3 linked regions of the Sinorhizobium fredii NGR234 genome follow. The protein of the gene in region 3 binds, or shares a complex with, the protein of the main gene of each other region. Links are inferred from orthologs where the notes say so. Each region holds a gene or a part of one and is shown on either strand. Other genes may lie near its edges. The genes, in order: NGR_RS02335, NGR_RS02330 and NGR_RS00655.

Region 1 (7,565 bases), 360 kb from region 3 along the record:
TTCTGCGCATTGCGGTGCGTTATCACGGCGACAACGCCTGGCATGCGCTCGACCTCGGTGCTGGCGACCTCCGTCACTCGGCCGAGACCGACAGTGGCGCTGACAATCACGGCGTAGAGCTGGCCCGGTTGGTTGAAATCGGCGGCGTAACGTGCCGTGCCGGTGACCTTGGCGCGACCGTCGACACGGGTCACAGGCTTTCCAATGAAGCTCACGCTCATGCGACTTCTCCCGCCAGTTCCAGCGCCCGGACGACCGTCCGCGGCAAGAGTTCGACTTTGAATTGGTTGTGATGCAGCGGCCGCGCGCCCTGAATGGCGAGTTGCGCAGCTTCCTCGAAGGCCCGCCGTTCGGGCCGTTTTCCCACCAACGCGGCCTCGCAATCGCGAAGACGCCAGGGCCGCGTGCCGACCCCGCCCACCGCAAGACGTACCTGACGGATCACGCCATCTGCGACCAGGAGGGCGACCGCCGCCGACACCAGCGCGAATTCGTAGGAAGCGCGGTCGCGGACCTTCAGATAGCGCGCATGGCGACTGTGAGGCCCACCGGGGACACGTATTTCGACGATGAGTTCGCCTGGAAGCAATGTGTGTTCGAGATGCGGCGTGTCGCCCGGCAGCCGGAAGAGTTCTTCAACCGGGAAGCTGCGCTCGCCCTGCGGCCCTCGCACCCGCATCGTCGCATCGAGAGCCACGAGGGCGACGGCGACGTCGGAAGGGTGGGTGGCAACGCAGTAATCGCTCGTGCCAAGGATCGCATGACCGGAGTTCAAGCCGTCGATCGCGGCGCAGCCGGAGCCGGGCGCACGCTTGTTGCAGCCGGCATCCAGCATGCGGAAATATGGACATCGCACCCGCTGCAGCAGGTTGCCGCCCATCGACGCCATGTTCCGCAGTTGGGGGGACGCGCCCTCGATCAGGCTTTCCGCGATCAGCGGTTGCAGGCGCTGGACGTTCGGATCCGCGGCAACCTCGGCCATGCGCGCCAGCGCGCCGATGACCAGATCGTCACCCTCAATACGGATGCCGCCGAACGGAAGGCTGTTGATGTCGATGAGCCGCTCCGGACGCTCGACCTCCTCGCGCATCAAGTCGACAAGCGTCGTGCCGCCGGCAATGAAGCGCGCGCCGGAAGCGGCCGCCGCGATCGCGTCTTCGGTGCTAAGTGGCTTCTCCAACGTGAAGGGGAACATGGCTCAGCTCCTCCCGGCCGCGTCGGCGACGGCTGCGACGATGCCTGGATAGGCACCGCAGCGACAGATATTGCCGCTCATCCAGAACTGTATTTCCTCCGGCGAGCCGGCGTGGCCTTCGGCAATGCAGCCGAGACCGGACATGATTTGGCCGGGCGTGCAGAATCCGCACTGCAACCCGTCGTGCTCCACGAAGGCTTCCTGGAGGGGATGAAGGGCGCCGTCCTTCTCGACCCCCTCGATCGTTTCGATCCGGGCGCCGTCGTACATGGATGCCAATGTGAGGCAGGAGACGATGCGTTTGCCGTTCACAAGAACGGTGCACGCGCCGCAGGCACCTTGGTTGCAACCTTTCTTCGTGCCGGTCAGATCGAGAGTCTCGCGCAGGACGTCCAGCACCGACTGGCGCGGGTCGACAGTCAGCGTGTGGCCGCGACCGTTCACGGTCAGCGTCAAGGTCACGGCGGCAGCGGCAGGGGCATTCGTCGCTGCAGCCGAACCAGGCGGCAATGCGGCAAGTGCCGCTGCCGCGGCTGTTGCCTGAAGCGCCTCCCGGCGCGAGATGCGGGGTCCCGATAAGTGCAGTGCTGACGGATTCTCGGCCATGGAGGAACCTCTTCTGCAACTGGAGTGATCGATCGCGGCAAAGAATAGGGGCGACGCTGCCGCGGCACTGTCGCGATCTTTTGAAGTTGTCTGAAAGTTGCGATGATCGGTGGCCCAACTTCAGAGCCGCCTGCGGAACTCGCTCGGTGTCAGGCCGACGACCTTGCGAAAGCTCGCCGAGAAAGAGGACTGTGTTTCGTATCCCACGATGAGAGCGATATCGATGATGCGCAGCGCTCGGTCCTTCAGCAGCGTCTTGGCATGGGCGATCCGCTGGTGGGTCAGCCAGCCGTATGGCGTATGCCCGGTGGCCATCCGGAAGGCCGTGCAGAAATGAAAGCGGCTCAAACTGACCAGATCCGCGAGCTCCTGAATCCGGATATTCGCCGCAAGATTTTCGCGCATGTAGGTCGTCACGCGCCTGACTTGCCAGTTCGACAGGCCGCGCCGCGGCCCAGGCGAGATTGGCACCGAAGTTGCGGAGTGGGCTCTGAGGAGCTGAAGGCATGCAAGATCGAGAAGTTGCTCGATGAACAGGTGCGATATCGCATCGCCCGAACTGATTTCGTCGTTGATCAACGTCATGATCGTGAACAGCTTGGGGTCGCTGAAATGCACGCGGCCGAGAAGGTCGGGTTCCCGACCATTTCCCACCTGATCCGAGCAGGCGAGAAAGCGGCTACGCCCCAGGAAGGCGTTCGAGACCTCGACGGCACCATCCACGCGCCAGAACCCTCTATGCCCTCTCGGCCAGAACGATATCATCCCGGACCTTGCCGGAGCAGAAATCGTTTGCCGGCCGATCTTCACCGAGGCGGTGCCGGTACCGGCATATGTCGCGGAAAGAATGTGATCTTCGAGGGCCGGCAGATCGTATTCGAATGGCTTGTTATGCCAGCGGCCGACGAGCCGTGTGTCGCCGGAAAACGCCTCTGGAACGACAGGGGGCGATACGCCTCCTTGCAAACGGCGAACGTGAACCGTCGTATCCGCAAGCGCATGTCCGCCCATGGAGGACATCTCCTATCGATCTGCAGGAGCCTGTGTCTCCTGTGACGCTTAGCATTTCTCGCGGCGATCGATAAGTCACACTTTTGTCGGGCGCTGCTGACGTGGGCATTCGCCCCGTTCTGATTGTCAAGGACGATGGCTCCGTTGGCCTCATTGCGAACGGAGCCTCGGAGGAGGGATCAGGCGGCTATCTCGTCCTTCGGGAAATCCGTGGAGAGCGCAAGTTCGCGCCACTCGGCAAGCTCCCTGGCTACACCGGCATTCTGCTCCTCGATCACGGCGACCGTGTCGCTTCCGAAGGGCATGCGGAGCGGCGGGTTGGCCGCGTTGACCAGGGTGGCGATCCCGGCGGCAAGCTTCACCGGATTGCCCGGCTGAGAACGGTTCGCCTGGGCCGCAAAGGTGCGCATGTCGCCTGCCGGCGTGCCGACATAGTCGGGGATTGCAGCCGCACTGACCGACAGCGAGTTGTCGGCGAGAAAATCGGTGCGGAAGAACCCGGGCTCGACGATCGTCACCTTGATGCCGAATGGCTTGAGTTCGGCCGCAAGTGACTCCGAAAGCCCTTCGACGGCGAACTTGGTGGAACCGTAAACGCCCCAGCCGGGATAACCGAAGTATCCGCCGACAGACGAGAAATTCAGAACATGACCAGCACGCTGGCGGCGCATGTACGGTAGTACGGCACGCGTGACCTTCAGCAATCCGAAGACATTGGTGGCATAGAGCTTCTCAACTTCCTCTGCCGTCGCTTCCTCGACTGCGCCGAGCAGACCATAACCGGCATTGTTGACGAGGATGTCAATGCGGCCGAAGCGCTCGATGGCCTTTGCGGCCGCGTCCTTCGCCTGGGCTTCGTTCGTGACGTCGAGTGCGACGGCGAGAAGATTGGGGTTATCGCCAAACTGCTCGACGACGGTGCTTGAATTGCGGGCGGTAGCGACCACGGCGTCGCCGGCTGCCAGTGCTTCTTTGGTCATCAGCGCGCCGAAGCCGCGGGATGCACCAGTGATGAACCAGACCTTCATGACACGTTCCTTTTAGGGTCGATTCGGCCTTTCAAAGCCGATGTGGTTGTTCGCGTCCGCATCTCTGTGCTGACGGGCTGAATTTGACCTAAATCGTTCTGATGCATAAGGTTTGTTATTTTCGAGACTATGATGAGCGGTGTTCAGTAATGCGCGCGTCCGAGCTTTCCGAACTTGCAGCCTTTGCGGCCGTCGCCCGTCACAAGAGCTTTCGAATGGCGGGCGAGGAGAGGGGCGTTACGGCTTCGGCAATAAGCCACGCGATCCTCAATCTCGAGAACCGGATCGGTGTTCGGCTCTTGAATCGCACGACGCGCAGCGTCTCGCTGACGGAAGCAGGCGACCTCTTGCAATCGTATCTCGATCCGGCTTTCGGCGAGATCACATCCGCGCTCGATGCGCTGAACAGATTTCGCGACACGCCCTTTGGCCGGGTCAGAATCAATGTGCCGAACTCTGTCGCCCCATTTGTGATTGGCCACGTCATCGGGCCTTTGCTCGCGAAGAATCCCAACCTGCAACTGGAAGTCAGCGCCACCGATCGCCTGGTTGATATCGTCAAGGAGGGTTTCGATGCTGGCATAAGGTTCGGGGAGCGGGTGAGCGAGGGGATGATTGCAGTGCGCATCAAGCCACAGCTGCGCCTCGTCGTCGTCGGCTCGCCCGCCTATTTCGAGCGGCGGTCGGTGCCGATCACACCGCACGACCTCAAACGCCATTTCTGCATCCAGAATATGTTCCCTTCCGGGGCCAGATATGCCTGGGACTTTAAGAAGGGCGGACAGTCGGTGAGCTTCCAGCCGACCGGGCCCCTTTCGCTTGACGATCACGAGTTGATGGTTGAGGCCGCGCTCAGCGGTGTGGCGCTCGCCTATGTCTGGGAAAACCGTGTGCAAAAGCACATTGCAGACGGTGAACTCGTGCAAGTTCTGGACGACTGGTGTCAGCCGGAGGAGCCCCTTTACCTCTACTACCCCAGTCGGCGCCACTTATCTGCGGGTTTCCGTGCTTTGATCGATGCGATGAAGGGGCCAGTGTGAATCTATCGCGCGGTTTGCTTGCTGCGTCCTACCGCTGGGCAGCAGGCGCTCGAGGCGGGCGCGCTCGGTCGTCTGTAGTGGGTCGAATTTACCCGTTCCCATGCGTCTCGGAAGGGTGGTGAGCGGAAGTTTAAGCCGCAAAAAGCAGCTACTGCTGATCGCGATCAAAGCAGACTTACACTCTTAGGAGGCTAAAGTTCTTCACCACCGATAGAACCTCCTTGTACGGAAGCGTCGTGGCGCCGGCGACAGCGACGGAGATAGGGCGGCAACAGCGATCGGCAGCACCGCCGTCCGGTTGGATTGTCGAAAGCTTGCGCGTCGCCTCGAACAACTGGCTCGAATCGGGGATGTTGTCGGCCGGCCCGGGAGTGGGATCTTCAAAGACGTTCGTGGCCGAGCCCTTGCGTTCGGCCCGCCTGGTGATTCGCGCGTCATTTGCACGCCGGGTTCAACCTCAGTTCCACACGCGGTTGACAGCGTCAAATGCAATCTTGATAGCCGGATCGTCCATGCGCGCACCCAAGCACACGAAACTCAAAGCCGTTTCGATTGCGACCTTGTCGGCAATTACAAGACCGTGTGCTTGCTGCTCATGTAGTGCAAGGGATTCTCGGCAGAGGCTTAGCCCAAGACCCGTGCGGACCATCGCAAGCATGGATGGCTCCTGATCGACGGATGCGACGATGTTTTGGCGGACCCCTAGCTTTCCAAACACCTCGCTTAAAAGGCGATTGTGGACGGACGCGTGCGGCGTGCCGATCCACGGCAGGGCCGCAAGGGCAACCCAGTCCTGTCCACGTACAAAAGCCGCGAGCGATGGCGGCGCGACGACGCGGTAGGTCAGTCGGGCCAGTTCGCGAACGTGAAAGAGGCTGTCGCTTCCGTCCGCAGTGGCGCTTGCCACTGGATCGAAGTCTCTGATATCGCCAAGGAAAAAGCCGACATCCAGTTCGTTTCGCCGGAGCCCTTCCGGCACATCGCCGCTCATGCCGTGGCGAAGCTCCGTTTCGATCCCAGGTCCGCTGTCGACGAGGGCCTTCAGAAAACCGCCAAGCCTGGTGAACTCCGGATCGATGATCGTGCCGATCCTGAGCTTGCCGCGCACCTGCGCGCCTAAATGTCGGGCCGTCTGCCCGAAATCTTGGAGAGCGGCGAACACCTGTTCGGCCTTCGCGGCCAGCAACGCGCCCTGATGGGTCAGTTCCAATCCCTTGGACGTGCGCCGGAACAGGGTGACGCCTGTATCGGAGGCAAGACGTTTCAGGTGCTGGCTGAGAGCGGGCTGGGTGAGGTGCAGTTGCTCGGAAGCGCGCGTGACATTTCCTTCGCGAGCCACCGCAACAAACGCTCTCAGGGTCTTCAAGTCGATCGGGTGAGGCATATTAGTCCCGCTTATAATGTTTTGTCGCACTTCTAATTGGATTTCTCTCGGATTCAAGTTTTATCTGAGAAAGGACGAGGGAGGCGTGGGAAATGAGCCTATTACCGATCGATCTTTATAAGCCTGTGTCTCGATGCGCAGGAGCGTTCGCCCGATGAAACAGACGTCCGCCGTGCGCGACAACAATCTGGAGTTCGACTACATCGTCGTCGGTGGAGGCTCTGCCGGCTGCCTGCTGGCAAACCGTCTCAGCCGCGATCCCGCGACGCGCGTGCTTTTGCTGGAAGCGGGCAGGAAGGATGATTATCCCTGGATCCATATCCCTGTCGGCTACCTCTATTGCATCGGCAATCCGCGCACCGATTGGCTATTCAAGACCGAGCCGGACGCCGGGCTGAATGGCCGGTCGCTACGCTATCCCCGCGGCAAGACGCTCGGCGGCTGCTCCTCCATCAATGGCATGATCTATATGCGCGGGCAGGCCCGCGACTTTGACGGCTGGGCCGCGGCAACGGGAGACGATGCCTGGTCGTGGGAGAATTCTCTGCCGGACTTCAAAGCCCATGAGGATCACTACCGCCTGGACGGCGGCGCGGATTATCAGACGGGCGGCAACAGTCGGTTCTCCGACATGCACGGTCATGGCGGTGAATGGCGTGTCGAGAAGCAGCGGCTGAAATGGGACATCCTGGAGTCCTTTGCCGAGGCGGCCGTTCAGGCCGGCATCCCGCGTTCGGACGATTTCAACAGCGGTGACAATGAAGGCGTCGGCTATTTCGAAGTGAATCAGAGATCCGGCTGGCGCTGGAATACGTCGAAAGCCTTCCTCCGCCCTGCCAAAACTCGGCCGAACCTCAGCATCTGGACGCAGTCGCATGTCGAGAGGCTGATGTTGGAGACGGACGCTTCAGGGCGCACGCGCTGCGCCGGCGTCGTTCTGAGCCGTCGGGGGGACAGGGTGGAGGTACGCGCCAAGAAGGAGGTCATCCTTTCCGCCGGCGCGATCGGCTCTCCGCATATCTTGCAATTGTCGGGCATTGGGCCGGCACACCTGCTGAAGCGCCACGGCATAGAGGTGGTGCATGATCTACCTGGCGTGGGAGAAAACCTGCAGGATCACTTGCAGATTCGCGCCGTCTACAAGGTCGGCAATGCGAAAACACTGAACACGATTGCCAACAGCCTGATAGGGAAGGCGATGATCGGGCTTGAATATGCATTACGGCGCAGCGGCCCGATGAGCATGGCGCCCTCCCAACTTGGCGCCTTCACCCGGTCGGATGCAGCGCAGGCCCACGCCA
Region 2 (7,568 bases), 360 kb from region 3 along the record:
CGCCCATGCCAAGACGCTGCTGAAGGACCGAGCGCTGCGCATCATCGATATCGCTCTCATCGTGGGATACGAAACACAGTCCTCTTTCTCGGCGAGCTTTCGCAAGGTCGTCGGCCTGACACCGAGCGAGTTCCGCAGGCGGCTCTGAAGTTGGGCCACCGATCATCGCAACTTTCAGACAACTTCAAAAGATCGCGACAGTGCCGCGGCAGCGTCGCCCCTATTCTTTGCCGCGATCGATCACTCCAGTTGCAGAAGAGGTTCCTCCATGGCCGAGAATCCGTCAGCACTGCACTTATCGGGACCCCGCATCTCGCGCCGGGAGGCGCTTCAGGCAACAGCCGCGGCAGCGGCACTTGCCGCATTGCCGCCTGGTTCGGCTGCAGCGACGAATGCCCCTGCCGCTGCCGCCGTGACCTTGACGCTGACCGTGAACGGTCGCGGCCACACGCTGACTGTCGACCCGCGCCAGTCGGTGCTGGACGTCCTGCGCGAGACTCTCGATCTGACCGGCACGAAGAAAGGTTGCAACCAAGGTGCCTGCGGCGCGTGCACCGTTCTTGTGAACGGCAAACGCATCGTCTCCTGCCTCACATTGGCATCCATGTACGACGGCGCCCGGATCGAAACGATCGAGGGGGTCGAGAAGGACGGCGCCCTTCATCCCCTCCAGGAAGCCTTCGTGGAGCACGACGGGTTGCAGTGCGGATTCTGCACGCCCGGCCAAATCATGTCCGGTCTCGGCTGCATTGCCGAAGGCCACGCCGGCTCGCCGGAGGAAATACAGTTCTGGATGAGCGGCAATATCTGTCGCTGCGGTGCCTATCCAGGCATCGTCGCAGCCGTCGCCGACGCGGCCGGGAGGAGCTGAGCCATGTTCCCCTTCACGTTGGAGAAGCCACTTAGCACCGAAGACGCGATCGCGGCGGCCGCTTCCGGCGCGCGCTTCATTGCCGGCGGCACGACGCTTGTCGACTTGATGCGCGAGGAGGTCGAGCGTCCGGAGCGGCTCATCGACATCAACAGCCTTCCGTTCGGCGGCATCCGTATTGAGGGTGACGATCTGGTCATCGGCGCGCTGGCGCGCATGGCCGAGGTTGCCGCGGATCCGAACGTCCAGCGCCTGCAACCGCTGATCGCGGAAAGCCTGATCGAGGGCGCGTCCCCCCAACTGCGGAACATGGCGTCGATGGGCGGCAACCTGCTGCAGCGGGTGCGATGTCCATATTTCCGCATGCTGGATGCCGGCTGCAACAAGCGTGCGCCCGGCTCCGGCTGCGCCGCGATCGACGGCTTGAACTCCGGTCATGCGATCCTTGGCACGAGCGATTACTGCGTTGCCACCCACCCTTCCGACGTCGCCGTCGCCCTCGTGGCTCTCGATGCGACGATGCGGGTGCGAGGGCCGCAGGGCGAGCGCAGCTTCCCGGTTGAAGAACTCTTCCGGCTGCCGGGCGACACGCCGCATCTCGAACACACATTGCTTCCAGGCGAACTCATCGTCGAAATACGTGTCCCCGGTGGGCCTCACAGTCGCCATGCGCGCTATCTGAAGGTCCGCGACCGCGCTTCCTACGAATTCGCGCTGGTGTCGGCGGCGGTCGCCCTCCTGGTCGCAGATGGCGTGATCCGTCAGGTACGTCTTGCGGTGGGCGGGGTCGGCACGCGGCCCTGGCGTCTTCGCGATTGCGAGGCCGCGTTGGTGGGAAAACGGCCCGAACGGCGGGCCTTCGAGGAAGCTGCGCAACTCGCCATTCAGGGCGCGCGGCCGCTGCATCACAACCAATTCAAAGTCGAACTCTTGCCGCGGACGGTCGTCCGGGCGCTGGAACTGGCGGGAGAAGTCGCATGAGCGTGAGCTTCATTGGAAAGCCTGTGACCCGTGTCGACGGTCGCGCCAAGGTCACCGGCACGGCACGTTACGCCGCCGATTTCAACCAACCGGGCCAGCTCTACGCCGTGATTGTCAGCGCCACTGTCGGTCTCGGCCGAGTGACGGAGGTCGCCAGCACCGAGGTCGAGCGCATGCCAGGCGTTGTCGCCGTGATAACGCACCGCAATGCGCAGAAGCTGCCCTATCTACCGCATAAAGGCGTCATAGACCCGGCCGTGGGTGAGCGCCTTCATGTCTTGCAGGACGACCGGGTGCAATTTTACGGGCAGCCCGTTGCCATCGTTGTTGCGGACAACCTCGATCACGCCGAGCGCGCTGCGGCCGCACTGCGTATCACATACGTGGCTAAGCGGCCGATCGTCGACCATGCAGACCAGACCATGGAGAGGATCGCTCCGAAGTCGGCCGACGGATCACGGGGCGATGCCGATGCCGCGGTGACGCAGGCACCGGTCATGATCGACGAGACCTATGAGATTGCCCGAGAAAACCACAATCCCATGGAGCCGCACGCGACGATCGCTGCCTGGAGCGGCGATCGACTGACGCTTTGGAGCAAGAGCCAGTATCTGGTCAATGAGCAAGCCGAGATCGCCGCGGTGTTTGGTCTGCCCGTCGATAATGTGGAAGTCATCTGCCCCTTCATCGGTGGAGCCTTTGGAACAAGTCTGAGGACCTGGCCGCATGTGACGCTAGCGGCACTTGCGGCGCGCCAAACAGGGCGAGCCGTCAAGCTTGTGCTGACCCGCAAGCAGATGTTCTTCACGACCGGCCACCGGCCGCGCACGCTTCAACGCATTGCGCTTGGCGCGACACCGGACGGCAAGCTTACCGGAGTAATACACGAAGGCACGGGCGAAACGAGCCGCTACGAGCAGTTCACGGAGGCACTTACCGCCGTCACCGCCTACCTGTATTCCTGCCCCAATGTGCGCACCCAGTACCGCTTGGCGCAACTCGACACGAGCACGCCCAATCATATGCGTGGTCCAGGTGAGGCAAGCGGCATCTTTGCACTCGAAAGCGCGATGGACGAGCTGTCCTACAAGCTCGGGGTCGATCCGATCGAATTGAGGCGGCGAAATGAACCGCGACGCGACGAAGCCGAAAACAAGCCGTTTTCCAGTCGCTCGCTGATGCAATGCTATGAGCTCGGGTCCGAACGCTTCGGCTGGGCTCGGAGAACACCTGAACCGCGTTCCATGCGCGACGGGCGTCTTCTGATCGGCATGGGAGCCGCAACCGCCACCTATCCGGCCTACCATGCGCCTGCGAGCGCCAGAGTACGGCTGCTCGCGGACGGCTTGGCCGAGGTCGAGGCGGCGGCGAGCGACATGGGGCCGGGAACCTATACGTCCATGACCCAGGTCGCGGCGGAATTCCTCGGTTTGCAGCAAGAGCAGGTCCGGTTCAGGCTCGGCAGGTCGCATTTCCCGCAGACTCCCTCGCATGGCGGTTCGTGGACGATGGCGTCGGTGGGATCGGCAATCCGGGCTGCCTGTGTTGAGGCGCAGGCGCAGGCGGCCCGGCGCGCGGTAGCGGATCCTGACTCACCGATCTTCGCGGCGTCGGTGGACGATCTTGAGTGGAGCGAGGGGCGTTTGCGCCGACGTGGGGAAGCATCGGGCGGTTTGTCCTATCAGGACATCGTCGCCAGGACCGGCGCGCCGGTGGAGGCGGAGGGATCTGCACAGCGCGATCCCGAAGCGGCGGAACTCTATTCGATGCATTCCTTCGGCGCGGTGTTTGCCGAAGTCGCCATTGACCCCGATGTCGGAACCATCCGGATACGTCGCATCGTCGGAGCCTACGGCATAGGCCGCGTGGTCAATCCGCTGCTTGCCAGAAGCCAATGCACGGGCGGGATGATTGGCGGCATGGGCATGGCGATGATGGAGCGCACTGTTCTCGATCGGCGTGACGGCCGGCCGGTCAATGCCCACATGGCCGATTATCTCATGCCCGTGAATCTCGATATCCCCAAGCTGGAAGCGCTCTTCGTCGATGAAGTCGATCCGCATGTAAACCCGCTTGGGGTGAAAGGGCTCGGCGAGATCGCTTTGGTAGGTACCGCACCGGCGATAGCAAACGCGGTATTCCACGCGACCGGCAAGCGTGTGCGCTCACTGCCAATCCACATCGAGGATGTGCTGACCGCATAACCATGACATTGGCTTATGCGCCGAATGTACGCTTTGGCGGAGGTCATCGGGCGACCGCGATCGATCTCTCCCACGCGGTCGTGAATGGCCGGCGCTGCCGGTTGTAGCTAGACGCGCAGATCAACCCGCACGGCATGAGCCGTGCGGATGCAGCGCTGCTGCTCGCCAGTTTCATTGCTGCATTCACGATAACCCGGTTGCTGGTTCCTTCAGTCGGAACAACGATCGTCGTCACCTGACTGCCCTCGAAACTCACATCAAACGGAGAGCTCGTTCGCATCGCTGCAGACCTGACCCAAGCGGATACCCGCCCTTTTGGCCTCTGAGCAATACGAAAGATCCACCCATACCACCGTCGCACAATCTGCTAGAGTGATCTAATGTTCGCGATCAATTCGTACGAGTTTCGCAGAGCGACCCTGGATGATCTCGCCTTACTGAAGGCGTGGCGGTCGAATCCGTATGTCCTGGAATGGTGGGGTTCTGGTGAGCCGTATGGTGAAGCAGAACTGATTGATCCTCGGGTGGCTCGCTGGATCATTTCAATTAACGAACGGCCCTTTGCGTTCTTGCAGGACTACACGGTGCACGGATGGGAAGATCACCATTTTGCCGGTCTTCCCAAAGGGTCGCGGGGAATTGATCAATATATCGGAGACCCCGAAATGGTCGGCGTTGGACATGGTTCAGCGTTTATCGGAATGAGGATGCAGGCTCTTTTCGATGAGGGCGTACCTGTGATCGCGACCGATCCGCATCCAGACAATGAACGGGCGATAGCCGTCTACAAGAAGTTGGGGTTCGAACCGTCTGGACCACCTCAAGAGACCAGATGGGGCTTGATCTTGCCAATGCTGGCTAGGCGGTGAGCAGAATGGATGCAACGGCAGCAAAGTCCGCAACTCGGTCGTTCCGCGTGCCAGCCCTGGGTGACCGCTCCCCGCCCGCTGCCGCTATCGAGAGCAGCGGAGCCAAAGGTCGTTTTTGGCGCCAATTTCAACTCAGCGGCGGGAAAATGAGACCTGCCTGTAGACAAGATCAGAGACGTTCTCGTTGACGCGGCCGCCGTCATCAGGATTTGAGATCCTTGTTCTGCGCCGGCACAAAATCGGTTGATCGACGCAAACGCAGGAGACCGACGCGGCGACCGACCTTCCCTGACGAAGGCATCTTCCGCGACGGGATGTGTTCCATACAACTGGAGCCATCCTAACTGAAATAGGACAGCGACGGCGCAACGGCGGCGTGGCTGATCAAGCGCCTTCCGTCCGTTTGGCCTTCTTCTTGGTGGGAGGGACGCCGTTGCCGCTGGCAGCACTCTTCTGCGGCTTCGCGGCCTTTCCAGTTGGTTTAGCGACTTTCTTCGCGTTGACCCCGACCGCCGGTGCAGCTTCAGCATTCGGTGTCGTGTTCGCCCCGACGCTTGCGCCATCCATCCCGGTCGACCGAATCTCCTCAGAGGCCTGCAGCCAATGCTGGACGCCGTCCCCCTCCGGACGCCCGGCTCGCTCCCATAACTCGTAAGCCCGCGTCCTGATAAGTTCTTCCTGGCTCGTCCTCATGGCACACGCTCCTTGTCGAATGAGGGCTGGGAAATGGTGGGAGAAAGGCGGTGTCGGCTGGTCGGGTGTCTGCGGTCGAGTTTAGGTGGGATGAGGCACAACGGCAACCTGTTTCGGGTGTATGCTGGTCGGCGTCGAAGCGCTTTCAGCTCAACGCCCTCCTCAATGTCTAGGCGCGGAACAAACCCGTTCACATCCACGTTCCAGATCGTCGAAGGATGTTGCGCGCGCTATGCCGCGCCGTTTTGCCAGAGTGAGGCCGCACGTGGCGCCGAGAGCAAATTGGAAGGGCTATCTGAAAGTCGCAGAGGTGAGCTGTCCGGTGGCGCTTTACACTGCAGCCTCTACCTCGGAACGGATTGCCTTTCACACCATCAACCGTGCGACCGGCAATCGCGTTCACCGGCAATTCGTCGACAGTGAAACGGGAAAGCCGGTCGAAAAGGACGATCAGGTCAAGGGATATGAGGTCGGATCCGGCGATTACGTCGTGCTTGAGCCCGAAGAGATCGCCGCGGCCGTTCCGCAGAGCGACAAGACCCTGTCGGTCTCGGCCTTCATCGCCTGCGGTGACATCGATGACGTTTATTTTGACAAGCCCTACTACCTTGCTCCGACCAAGAGCCATGCCGAGGAAGCCTTCGCTCTGATCCGCGAGGGCATGCGAAAGAAGAAGGTAGCCGCCATTGCTCAAGCCGTTCTGTTCCGACGGGTGCGCACGCTGCTGATCCGCGCTTATGAGGACGGGCTGATCGCGACGACGTTGAATTTCGACTACGAGGTTCGCTCGGCCAAAGACGCGTTTGATGAAGTGCCGGACCTGAAGATCGAGGGCGAGATGCTGGAACTTGCCGAGCACATCATCAAGACCAAGCGAGGCAAGTTCGATCCGGCAAAGTTCGACGATCGCTACGAGGAGGCACTTGCCGAGTTGGTCAAGGCGAAACTCGAAGGCAAGAAGATCGAGCCGCGCAAGGAGCCGAAACGCGAAAGGGTCGTAGACCTGATGGAGGCGTTGCGGCAGAGCGCCGGCGTGAAGGCCAAGAAAACCAACGCGACCACCCCAACCAGGAAGAAAGCGACCCGCGCGGCGAAGACGAAGGAAGCTGCGCCGCGGCGTAAGGCGAGCTGAGCCATGGCTCTCGAGATCTATCGGAAAAAGCGCAATTTCGGATCGACCCCTGAACCGAAAGGCCGCAAGGCGCGCCGCTCGGGCAACAGCTTCGTTGTCCAGAAGCACGACGCCACACGCCTGCACTATGATTTCCGCCTGGAGATGGATGGCGTTTTGAAGAGCTGGGCCGTCACCAAGGGGCCGAGCCTTATCCCCGGCGAGAAGCGACTGGCGGTGCACGTCGAGGATCACCCGCTCGAATATGGGGATTTCGAGGGGACGATCCCGAAGGGAGAATATGGCGGCGGAACCGTAATTCTCTGGGATCGTGGCACCTGGTCGCCGATTGGCGACGCGGATCGGGGCTACGCCAAGGGGCATCTCGACTTCGAACTCAGTGGCGAAAAGCTTGGCGGGCGCTGGCACCTGGTTCGGATGGCCGGCAAACCCCGCGAAAAGCGTGAGAATTGGCTGCTGATCAAGGGTGACGACGAGGCGGCCAGATCCGAAGACGACCCCGACATTCTCGAGGAACGGCCGGAATCGGTTCTGACCGGCCGCGAAATCAAGGATGTGGCGGGCGAAGAGCCGGGCTGGTCATCGAAGATAGGCAGGATACGCAAGAAGGGCCGCGGCACGACGAAAGCCGCTTCGCAACAAGCGGAGCGCCAGGCCGTTGCCAACGTTCCTGATCCCGCCAAAATAAAGGGCGCCAAGGCTGCGCCTTTGCCGGATTTCGTCGAGCCGGCCTTGGCCACCCTTGTTTCATCCGCTCCTGCCGGCGAGCGCTGGCTCCACGAAATCAAGTTCGACGGTTACAGGCTGCAGGCGCGGAT
Region 3 (7,715 bases):
CCATTGCCGAGATGCCGGTCGATAGCTTCGCGCGTTGTTTCAAGGAGACGACCGGCCGTCCGCCCTATGCCTATATCCTCGAGGAACGCGTGGGGCGGGGCGGAACTGCTGCTGCGCGAGACGGACCTGGCGATAGGTGCCATTGCCTTCCGCCTCGGCTTCTCCAGCCAGAGCCGTTTCACCACGACCTTCCGTCGGCTCAAGGGCATCACCCCGCGCGCCTACCGGCTGCAGTTTTCTCCGGAATCCTGACAGGACCTCCGGTTTCCTGAAAGAAAGCGACCCCCCGCACGCCCAAATTCCGCCTGTCGAAGATAGCAAGGCGCCGGCTCGCCGGAGGGCAGAAGCCCTCCCGGCTCATGCCGTTGCGACCGGGAGATCATTCATGGCTGTAACGGACTACAGGATTACCCGCAGGGCGGTTTTGGAAAGCGGGGCGGCGACCTGCCTCGTCCTCGCATCCGGCCTGCCCGCCGGTGCCGCGGTGACTGGCGGCCCCATGACGGCCGGGCCGGTCGCGCCGCCGATACCGAGAACGCCGATGCGCTTCAGGATCAACGCCACGGAACATGCCCTGGAGCTCGACCCGCGCACGACCCTGCTTGATGCCCTGCGAAACCATCTCGGCCTCACCGGCTCCAAAAAAAGGTTGTGACCACGGCCAGTGTGGTGCGTGCACCGTTCTCGTGAACGGCCGACGGATCAACTCCTGCCTCTCGCTCGCAGCCCAGCACGAAGGCGACGAAATCACGACGATCGAGGGGCTCGCCGACGGCGACCGGCTGCACCCGGTGCAGGCGGCCTTCGTCGCCCATGACGGCTTCCAGTGCGGCTATTGCACACCGGGACAGATCTGTTCGGCCGTGGGAATGCTTAAGGAAATCCGCGCCGGCTGGCCAAGCCATGCCAGCAGCGACGTCGCCGGGCCCGCGGCGCTGACCGAGGCGGAGATCCGCGAGCGCATGAGCGGCAATTTCTGCCGTTGTGCCGCCTATCCCAACATCGTCGCTGCCATCCGCGACGCATCCGAGGAGGCGTGAGCTCATGCAACCCTTTACCTACGTGCGCCCCGGCAACGTCAACGAGGCGGCAGCCGCAGTGGCGGCCGTGCCGGAAGCGATGTTCATCAGCGGCGGTACCAATCTTCTCGATTTGATGAAGCTGGAGATCGAGCGGCCGACGCATCTCGTCGACATCAGCCGACTGCCGCTTGACCGGATCGAGGAGACGCCGGAGGGTGGCTTGCGCATCGGCGCACAGGTCCGCAACGGCGATCTCGCCGCCGATCCGCGGGTGCGGTCCCGCTACCCGCTGCCCCTATTTCTATGACCGCAGCATGCCCTGCAACAAGCGCGCGCCCGGATCGGGCTGCGCGGCGCTTCAGGGCTTCAACCGGATGCACGCCGTGCTCGGCGCCAGCGAGACCTGCATCGCGGTGCATCCCTCGGATATGGCCGTGGCCATGGCCGCACTCGACGCCCAGATCGAGACCACCCTGCCCGATGGCACGACTCGCACGATCGCGATCGGCGACCTCCGCCGGTTGCCGAGCGCAACCCCGCATGTCGAGACGGCACTCGGCCACGGCGAGATGATCACGGCCGTGACCCTGCCGCCCCCGCCGCCCGGCCGGCAGCTCTACCGCAAGGTGCGCGACCGCGCTTCCTATGCCTTTGTGCTCGTCTCGGTCGCAACCGTTGTCGAAACGAGCGGCGACCGCATAAGGAGCGCCCGCATCGCGATCGGCGGCGTTGCACCGAAGCCCTGGCGCCCGCGGGAAGCGGAATACGTGCTCGCCGGCGCGGCCGCCGCCGACGCCGCCTTTTCCGGGGCCGAGACCGCGCTCGCCGGAGCGGTGGGGCGCGGCGGCAATGATTTCAAGATCCCGCTGGCAAAGCGCACGCTACGACAGACGCTTGCCGCGGCTGCCGAAGGTGCATGAGGTGCAACGATGACCGAGACCATGGAAAACCGTTCCTCGGAGAACGGCCTTGTCGGCCAGTCGATCGCGCGGATCGACGGACCGCTGAAGGTCACCGGCCGCGCGACCTATGCCTATGAGCACGCCGTGAATGGCGCCGCCTACGGCTATATTCTCGGCGCCGCCATCGCCAAGGGCCGCATCGTCGAGATCGACAGTAGGAAAGCCGAGCAGGCGCCGGGCGTCCTTCACGTCATGACCCATCGCAACGCACCGGCCCAGCCGGAATTCGGCCCGGCGGTTACGCCCACGGTGCCGGAGGTTTTCAGCCGCGCCAGGCCCATGCTCAACAGCGACCGCGTTCGCTTCCACGACGAGCCGGTCGCACTCGTCCTGGCGGAGACCTTCGAGGCGGCGCGGGCTGCCGCGGCGCTCATCGACGTGCGCTATGAAGAGGAGCGCGGCGCCTTCGATCTGCCGGCGCGTCTCGCCGACGCCTACGCGCCCCGGCGCACCAATGCCGGCTTCGAGACGGACAGCGCCGTCGGGGACTTCGACCGCGCCTTCGCCGCCGCTTCCGTCACGGTCGATGCGACCTACCGGACGCCCTACGAGCACCACAACCCCATGGAGCCGCATGCGACGCTCGCGGTCTGGTCGGGCGACGAGGTGACGGTCTATACGTCCGCGCAGACGCTTGCCAATTTCCAGGCCGGCCTCGCCAGCACGCTCAGCATTCCGCGAGAGCATGTACGCACCGTCAGCCCGTTCATCGGCGGTGGTTTCGGCTCCAAGCTGATCGTCCATGCCGACACCGTCCTCGCCGCGCTCGCCGCAAGGGTCCTGCGCCGCCCGGTCAAGGTCGCGCTGACGCGGCAGCAGATGTTCGCCAATGCCGGTCATCGTGCCGAGATGGTCCAGCGGGTGCGGCTCGGCGCCGAGCGCGACGGACGACTGACGTCGATCGGCCATGTTGTCTGGTCCGCGACCTCCGGTTTCGAGGAGTTCTGCGAGCAGACCGCGGTCTTCGGCCGCTCGCTCTACGCCGCGCCGAACCGGTTGACCCGCCACCAGCTCGTCCCCGTCGACCTCAATCGCGGTGAATGGATGCGCTCGCCGGGCGAGGCGCCCGGCATGCTCGCCTTTGAATCGGCGATGGATGAGCTCGCCGAGAAGCTCGGCCTCGATCCGATCGAGCTCAGGATCCGCAACGAGCCGACCGCGGACCCGGAACAGGGCGTTCCGTTTTCAACGCGCAACCTCGTCGCCTGCATGCAGGAAGGCGCGCGGCGCTTCGGCTGGGAGCGCCGCAACCCGGCCCCGGGGCGCATTCGCGAAGACCGCAAGCTCATCGGCTATGGCATGGCGGCCGCCATTCGGCCGAATTACATCGGCGCCGGGACGGCGCGCGTGGCGATCGATGCAAACGGCCGCGTCACGGCTCAGCTCGACATGACCGATATCGGGACCGGCACCTACACCATCCTCGCGCAGATCGCGGCTGAAAGCCTCGGCGTTCCGGTCGCCGCGGTCAAGGTCGAGCTCGGCGACAGCCGCTTCCCGCGCACGGCCGGCTCCGGCGGCTCCTGGGGTGCGGCGAGCGCGGGTTCGGCGCTGCACCATGCCTGCAACGCCCTCAGGGAGAGGATCATGGCGGCGTCACGAACGAGCGACCGCTCGCCGCTCAGGGGCGCGAACGACGTCGCGCCGAGTTTCGCCGACGGAAAGGTGCGGGTCGGCAACCGTTCCGTAAGCCTGACCGATCTCATCGCCAGAATCGCGCCCGACGGCATTGCGGCGACCGGTTCGGTCGCCGCCGCCCGCGACACGGAAAGCTACCGAGCCTACTCCCAGCACTCCTATGGCGCGCACTTCGCGGAGGTCGCGGTCGACGGCGACACCGGCGAGATCCGCATGCGCCGCATGCTCTCGGTGATCGGCGCCGGCCGCATCCTCAACGCCAGGACCGCACGCTCGCAGATCCTCGGCGGAATGACCTGGGGTATCGGTGCTGCGCTGATGGAGGAAGCCGTGCTCGATCCCCGCTCCGGCCACTTCGTCAACCACGATCTCGCCGAGTATCATGTCCCCGTCAACGGCGACGTCGCGGAGATGGAAGTCGTCTTTCTCGAGGAATTCGACGACAAGGCCAATCCGCTCGGCGCCAAGGGGCTCGGCGAGCTCGGCGTCTGCGGCTCGGGCGCGGCAATAGCCAACGCGGTGTACAATGCGACCGGCGTCCGCGTGCGCGAATTCCCGATCACCCTGGACAGGCTGCTCCCCGGCCTGCCGCTGACGGCCATCTGACGCGTCGATGCGGTCAGACGCAACGGACACGACGGGCCTGATTGGACGAATGCGAGCATCGCGCGAGGGTCGCATTTCCAAGCTGCGCGGGGCAGCACCCCCTCTGCCCTGCCGGGCAGAGGGGTATCAACACCGCACGCCAGATTTTTCAGGTGTGATCGATTCCAAATCAGGCAGAGCGGGATGCCGGCGGCAGACCGCACACGCATTCCCCCTCCCGATCCAACCGCGCGGGCGCCCACAACAATGATCGCATACTCTGGGAATGGAATCCGCTTGTAACCTCCGGGGCTCTGGCTGCCGCAGGCTGGAGTAGGAATTTGTCCATGAGCGCGGAATTGCCGAAGCGACGATTGGCGCGCTCCCGGGCGAGCGAAAACTGAGGGTCGTCGTCCATCAGCTGTGCCATCGCGCGCTGCGCGCCTTGCAAATCACCACGCTGGCTGAGCACGGCCGTGTGGATCAGCAGGCAATCCGCCTCGCGCGGCGCGCGGATCAGGCATTCCCGCAGGACCTGGTCGGCTTCATCGAGGCGGCCGGCAGCATAGAGCGCCTGACCGTAGACATAGGTATAGTACTCCGGTGCCATCGGATGCAGCCGGCGCGCCCGCTCGGCGTTGCGTACCGCCTCGTCATAGCTGCCGAACCGAACCTGCGCCTTTGCCAGCGCCATCAGTCCCATCATTCCTCTATGGGCGTAATCCGCCGATAGAGGAAATCCTCGCAGAGGATCGTCTGAACTGAACTTATCCCGGGAAGCGACTTGATACGCTTGTCCAGCAGTTCGAACAGGTCGTCTGGATCCCGACACATGACCTCCGCCATGATGTCGAACTTGCCGGCGCACAGGGCGATATAGGCGACGGATGGGAGTGCCGAGACCTGGTCACCGACTGCGGTGATGCTGGCGCCCGATGCGACGGTCAGACATACCCATGCGATAGTGCGATATCCGATGCTGCGCGGGTTTGTCATGGCGAGCACCTGGACTGCACCCTGTTCGAGAAGCCGAGCGTAACGCTTCCGGATCTGGCTTTCGGAGATGCCGATATGACGGGAAATCTCGAGAAACGGCATGCGCCCGTCCTGGCTGAGACAGCGAACGATCTCGCGATCCACCTTGTCGAGCACAATGTTGGAAGAGAACCGCGAGCCTCCCTCCTTGACCTGCGTCCGGTCCCAGGCCGGCTGCTGGTAATGCAGGCTGAGATAGGGAAAGATGTCGATCTCCCTGACACCATCCATGCCTCGGATGGCCCCGTCCAGCAGGTCCCCGAGTTCACGATTGTCGCGGCACACAAGCTCGACGAGAATGTCATAAGCACCGAAGGTCGTGACAGCATAGTCAACGGCGTTGAGCTCAAAGAGCTGTTCAGCGATGTCGAGTCGATTGGAGCCACCCACTATCCTTATGCCGACGAGCGCCACCGAACTGTAGCCAATGGCCCTTGGCGAGGCGACCGTGGTAATCTCTATGAGCTCGAGCGCGCGAAGCTCTCCAACCCGCCTGCGCACCGTCTTTTCTGTTAGTCCCAGCTTCTCGGCAAGATCGACGAAGGAGATGCGACCATCGGCCTGTAGCAGGCGGATAAGCTCGATATCCGATGTGCTGATTTCGCAACCGCTGCCGGCACGCAGCAGGCTCGCGTGCCGTGTCTGGGGTGATCGTTTGATCGCTGACATGCCGGATCTCATGGAGACGCAACGAAGGGGTGGCAAGCCCCGATTGTCCCCTGTGAGGCCTGCCACTATTTGGTTCTAGGCGCGTGTGCACCTTGGTTCAAGTCACGTCGCTGTGCGCTGCGACATTAACCCTGCGCTGGATCCGCGTCGATTTTCCCACGCCCCAGACGAAAGCGGAACGCAGGTCGAGCAAGGGCCTCGGCCAGCGCGTTCCCACCCGGCCATAAAGACGCGAGAATTTCTGCGTCGCATCGACGACGGGACGCTGCCGCGCTTCCCAACTCGCAAGGGCGGCACGGATTTCAGGCGTTCTGGAAAGCTCGTCGGCAAGCACGAACCCGGTCTGCATGGAGACACCAGCGCCCTGGCCGAGATTGGGCGACATGGCGTGAGCGGCGTCGCCCAGGATCGCGACGTTGCCCTTGCGCCATGAATGACAGGTCACATCGCTGAAGGAGGCCCACCGACCGTTGTCCGTTAGGCGATCGATATAGGAAGCTAGTGCAGGGAAGGATTTCGTCCAGGATTTCCTGTCCGGTGGGGAGAGCCGCCCGACATGGTCGCTGGCCGGGCAGCAGACGTAAAGATAGACGGTGTCGCGGCTCGCGGGCACCACGCCGACACGGCGGCCACCGTTCCAGTATTCAAGCGACCGACCCGCTGCATCCTCCGGAATACGGGGAATGAGATAGCGCCCGCAACCATCCTGGAGATCGACGACCCTTTTCGCCAGGCCCAGGCTATTGCGAACCGCCGAGTTTACCCCATCGGCACCGACGATCAGATCTGCCTTCAGTTTCTGGCCATTTTCGAGGAGCAACTGCCCATCTTCGGTGGCACCCGAGACCCGGGAATTGACGACGATCTCGACGCCGGCGCGCGTTGCGGCGTTCGCAAGCGCTTTGTGCAACTGACTGCGCAGGATGGTGTAGAGCCGCGTACCCTGCATCATCCAGCCAGATTGGAGGAGACGCTCGCGCTCGTCGCGGATCTCCCAATACTGATTGCGCTCGCCGCCGTCGATCGCTTCGTCATAGGCGCCTATGGCTTCGAGTACGCGCAGCGCGTTTTCCCACATGAAGATGCCAGCGCCGATTTCGCGCAACTCTTCGCCGCGTTCGTGTACCCGCACGCTCCAGCCCTTCTGCGCGAGCGCCGCAGCCGTGGTCAGGCCGGCTATTCCCGCGCCAGCAATTTCCGCATGTCTTCCGTTGATCGTCATGGTTTTTTCCTCACAGTTTCACCGGCCGGCATGCCGCACGGGCCAAAGCCGGTGGTCTTGTTGTCTCTAGGTTTGTTGATCGCGGCGACGCGGCAGGCGTCAGTTCGTCATCTCGCTCGCGAGCCTTAAGCGCACCCGGTCGGCGATCACCGCCAGGATCAGGATCGCACCGATCGCCACTATCTGCAGGTAGGAGTCGACATGGGCTAGGTTCATGCCGTTCTGTACGAGGCCGATGAAGACGGCGCCCAGCACCACGCCGCCGACCCTGCCCGAGCCGCCGCTCAGGCTCACGCCGCCGATCACGCAGGCCGCGATCGATTCCAGCGGCATGGAGCCGCCGATGTTCGCTTCCCCCGTGGCGAGCCGCGCCGTCAGCATCAGACCCGCTATCGTCGTCAGCGCGCTGCACAGGACGTAGGTCTTGAACAGCGTGCGCTTGGGCTCGATGCCGGACAGGCGGGAGGCCTTGATGTTGCCGCCCACGGCATAGATATACCGGCCGAGACGCGTCCAGTTGAGCAGGAGATAGACAAGCGCGATCAGCACCGCAGTGGCATAGATTGGCACCGGCACCCCGAA

Evidence for each region.
Region 1: the proteins of NGR_RS00655 (region 3) and NGR_RS02335 are in contact, whole or in part, in a crystal structure (PDB 5G5G), measured with the Escherichia coli proteins. The link is inferred for Sinorhizobium fredii NGR234 from one-to-one orthologs.
Region 2: the proteins of NGR_RS00655 (region 3) and NGR_RS02330 are in contact, whole or in part, in a crystal structure (PDB 5G5G), measured with the Escherichia coli proteins. The link is inferred for Sinorhizobium fredii NGR234 from one-to-one orthologs.

The regions. Positions count from the first base shown.
Region 1 is NC_012586.1:479,442-487,006, forward strand. Bases 1-2,860 are described here. They hold NGR_RS02335 ((2Fe-2S)-binding protein), read right to left. Parts: upstream 1,802-2,860; coding sequence 1,199-1,801; downstream 1-1,198. Other genes in these bases: NGR_RS02325 (xanthine dehydrogenase family protein molybdopterin-binding subunit), read right to left, coding at 1-221; NGR_RS02330 (FAD binding domain-containing protein), read right to left, coding at 218-1,195; NGR_RS02340 (helix-turn-helix domain-containing protein), read right to left, coding at 1,922-2,611. Also shown: NGR_RS02345 (oxidoreductase), read right to left, coding at 2,992-3,840; NGR_RS02350 (LysR family transcriptional regulator), read left to right, coding at 3,990-4,880; NGR_RS02355 (LysR family transcriptional regulator), read right to left, coding at 5,338-6,264; NGR_RS02360 (GMC family oxidoreductase), read left to right, coding at 6,419-7,565. UniProt on the Escherichia coli protein: Oxidizes aldehydes to the corresponding carboxylic acids with a preference for aromatic aldehydes. It might play a role in the detoxification of aldehydes to avoid cell damage.
Region 2 is NC_012586.1:473,943-481,510, reverse strand. Bases 1-2,863 are described here. They hold NGR_RS02330 (FAD binding domain-containing protein), read left to right. Parts: upstream 1-874; coding sequence 875-1,852; downstream 1,853-2,863. Other genes in these bases: NGR_RS02325 (xanthine dehydrogenase family protein molybdopterin-binding subunit), read left to right, coding at 1,849-2,863; NGR_RS02335 ((2Fe-2S)-binding protein), read left to right, coding at 269-871; NGR_RS02340 (helix-turn-helix domain-containing protein), read left to right, coding at 1-148. In the rest of the region: more of NGR_RS02325, read left to right, coding at 2,864-4,056; NGR_RS02320 (GNAT family N-acetyltransferase), read left to right, coding at 4,437-4,925; NGR_RS32780 (hypothetical protein), read right to left, coding at 5,310-5,492; NGR_RS02310 (Ku protein), read left to right, coding at 5,884-6,750; ligD (DNA ligase D), read left to right, coding at 6,754-7,568. UniProt on the Escherichia coli protein: Oxidizes aldehydes to the corresponding carboxylic acids with a preference for aromatic aldehydes. It might play a role in the detoxification of aldehydes to avoid cell damage.
Region 3 is NC_012586.1:120,472-128,186, reverse strand. Bases 1,580-4,589 are described here. They hold NGR_RS00655 (xanthine dehydrogenase family protein molybdopterin-binding subunit), read left to right. Parts: upstream 1,580-1,951; coding sequence 1,952-4,228; downstream 4,229-4,589. In the rest of the region: NGR_RS00645 (Lrp/AsnC family transcriptional regulator), read right to left, coding at 4,910-5,911; NGR_RS00640 (FAD-dependent oxidoreductase), read right to left, coding at 6,009-7,133; NGR_RS00635 (ABC transporter permease), read right to left, coding at 7,233-7,715. UniProt on the Escherichia coli protein: Oxidizes aldehydes to the corresponding carboxylic acids with a preference for aromatic aldehydes. It might play a role in the detoxification of aldehydes to avoid cell damage.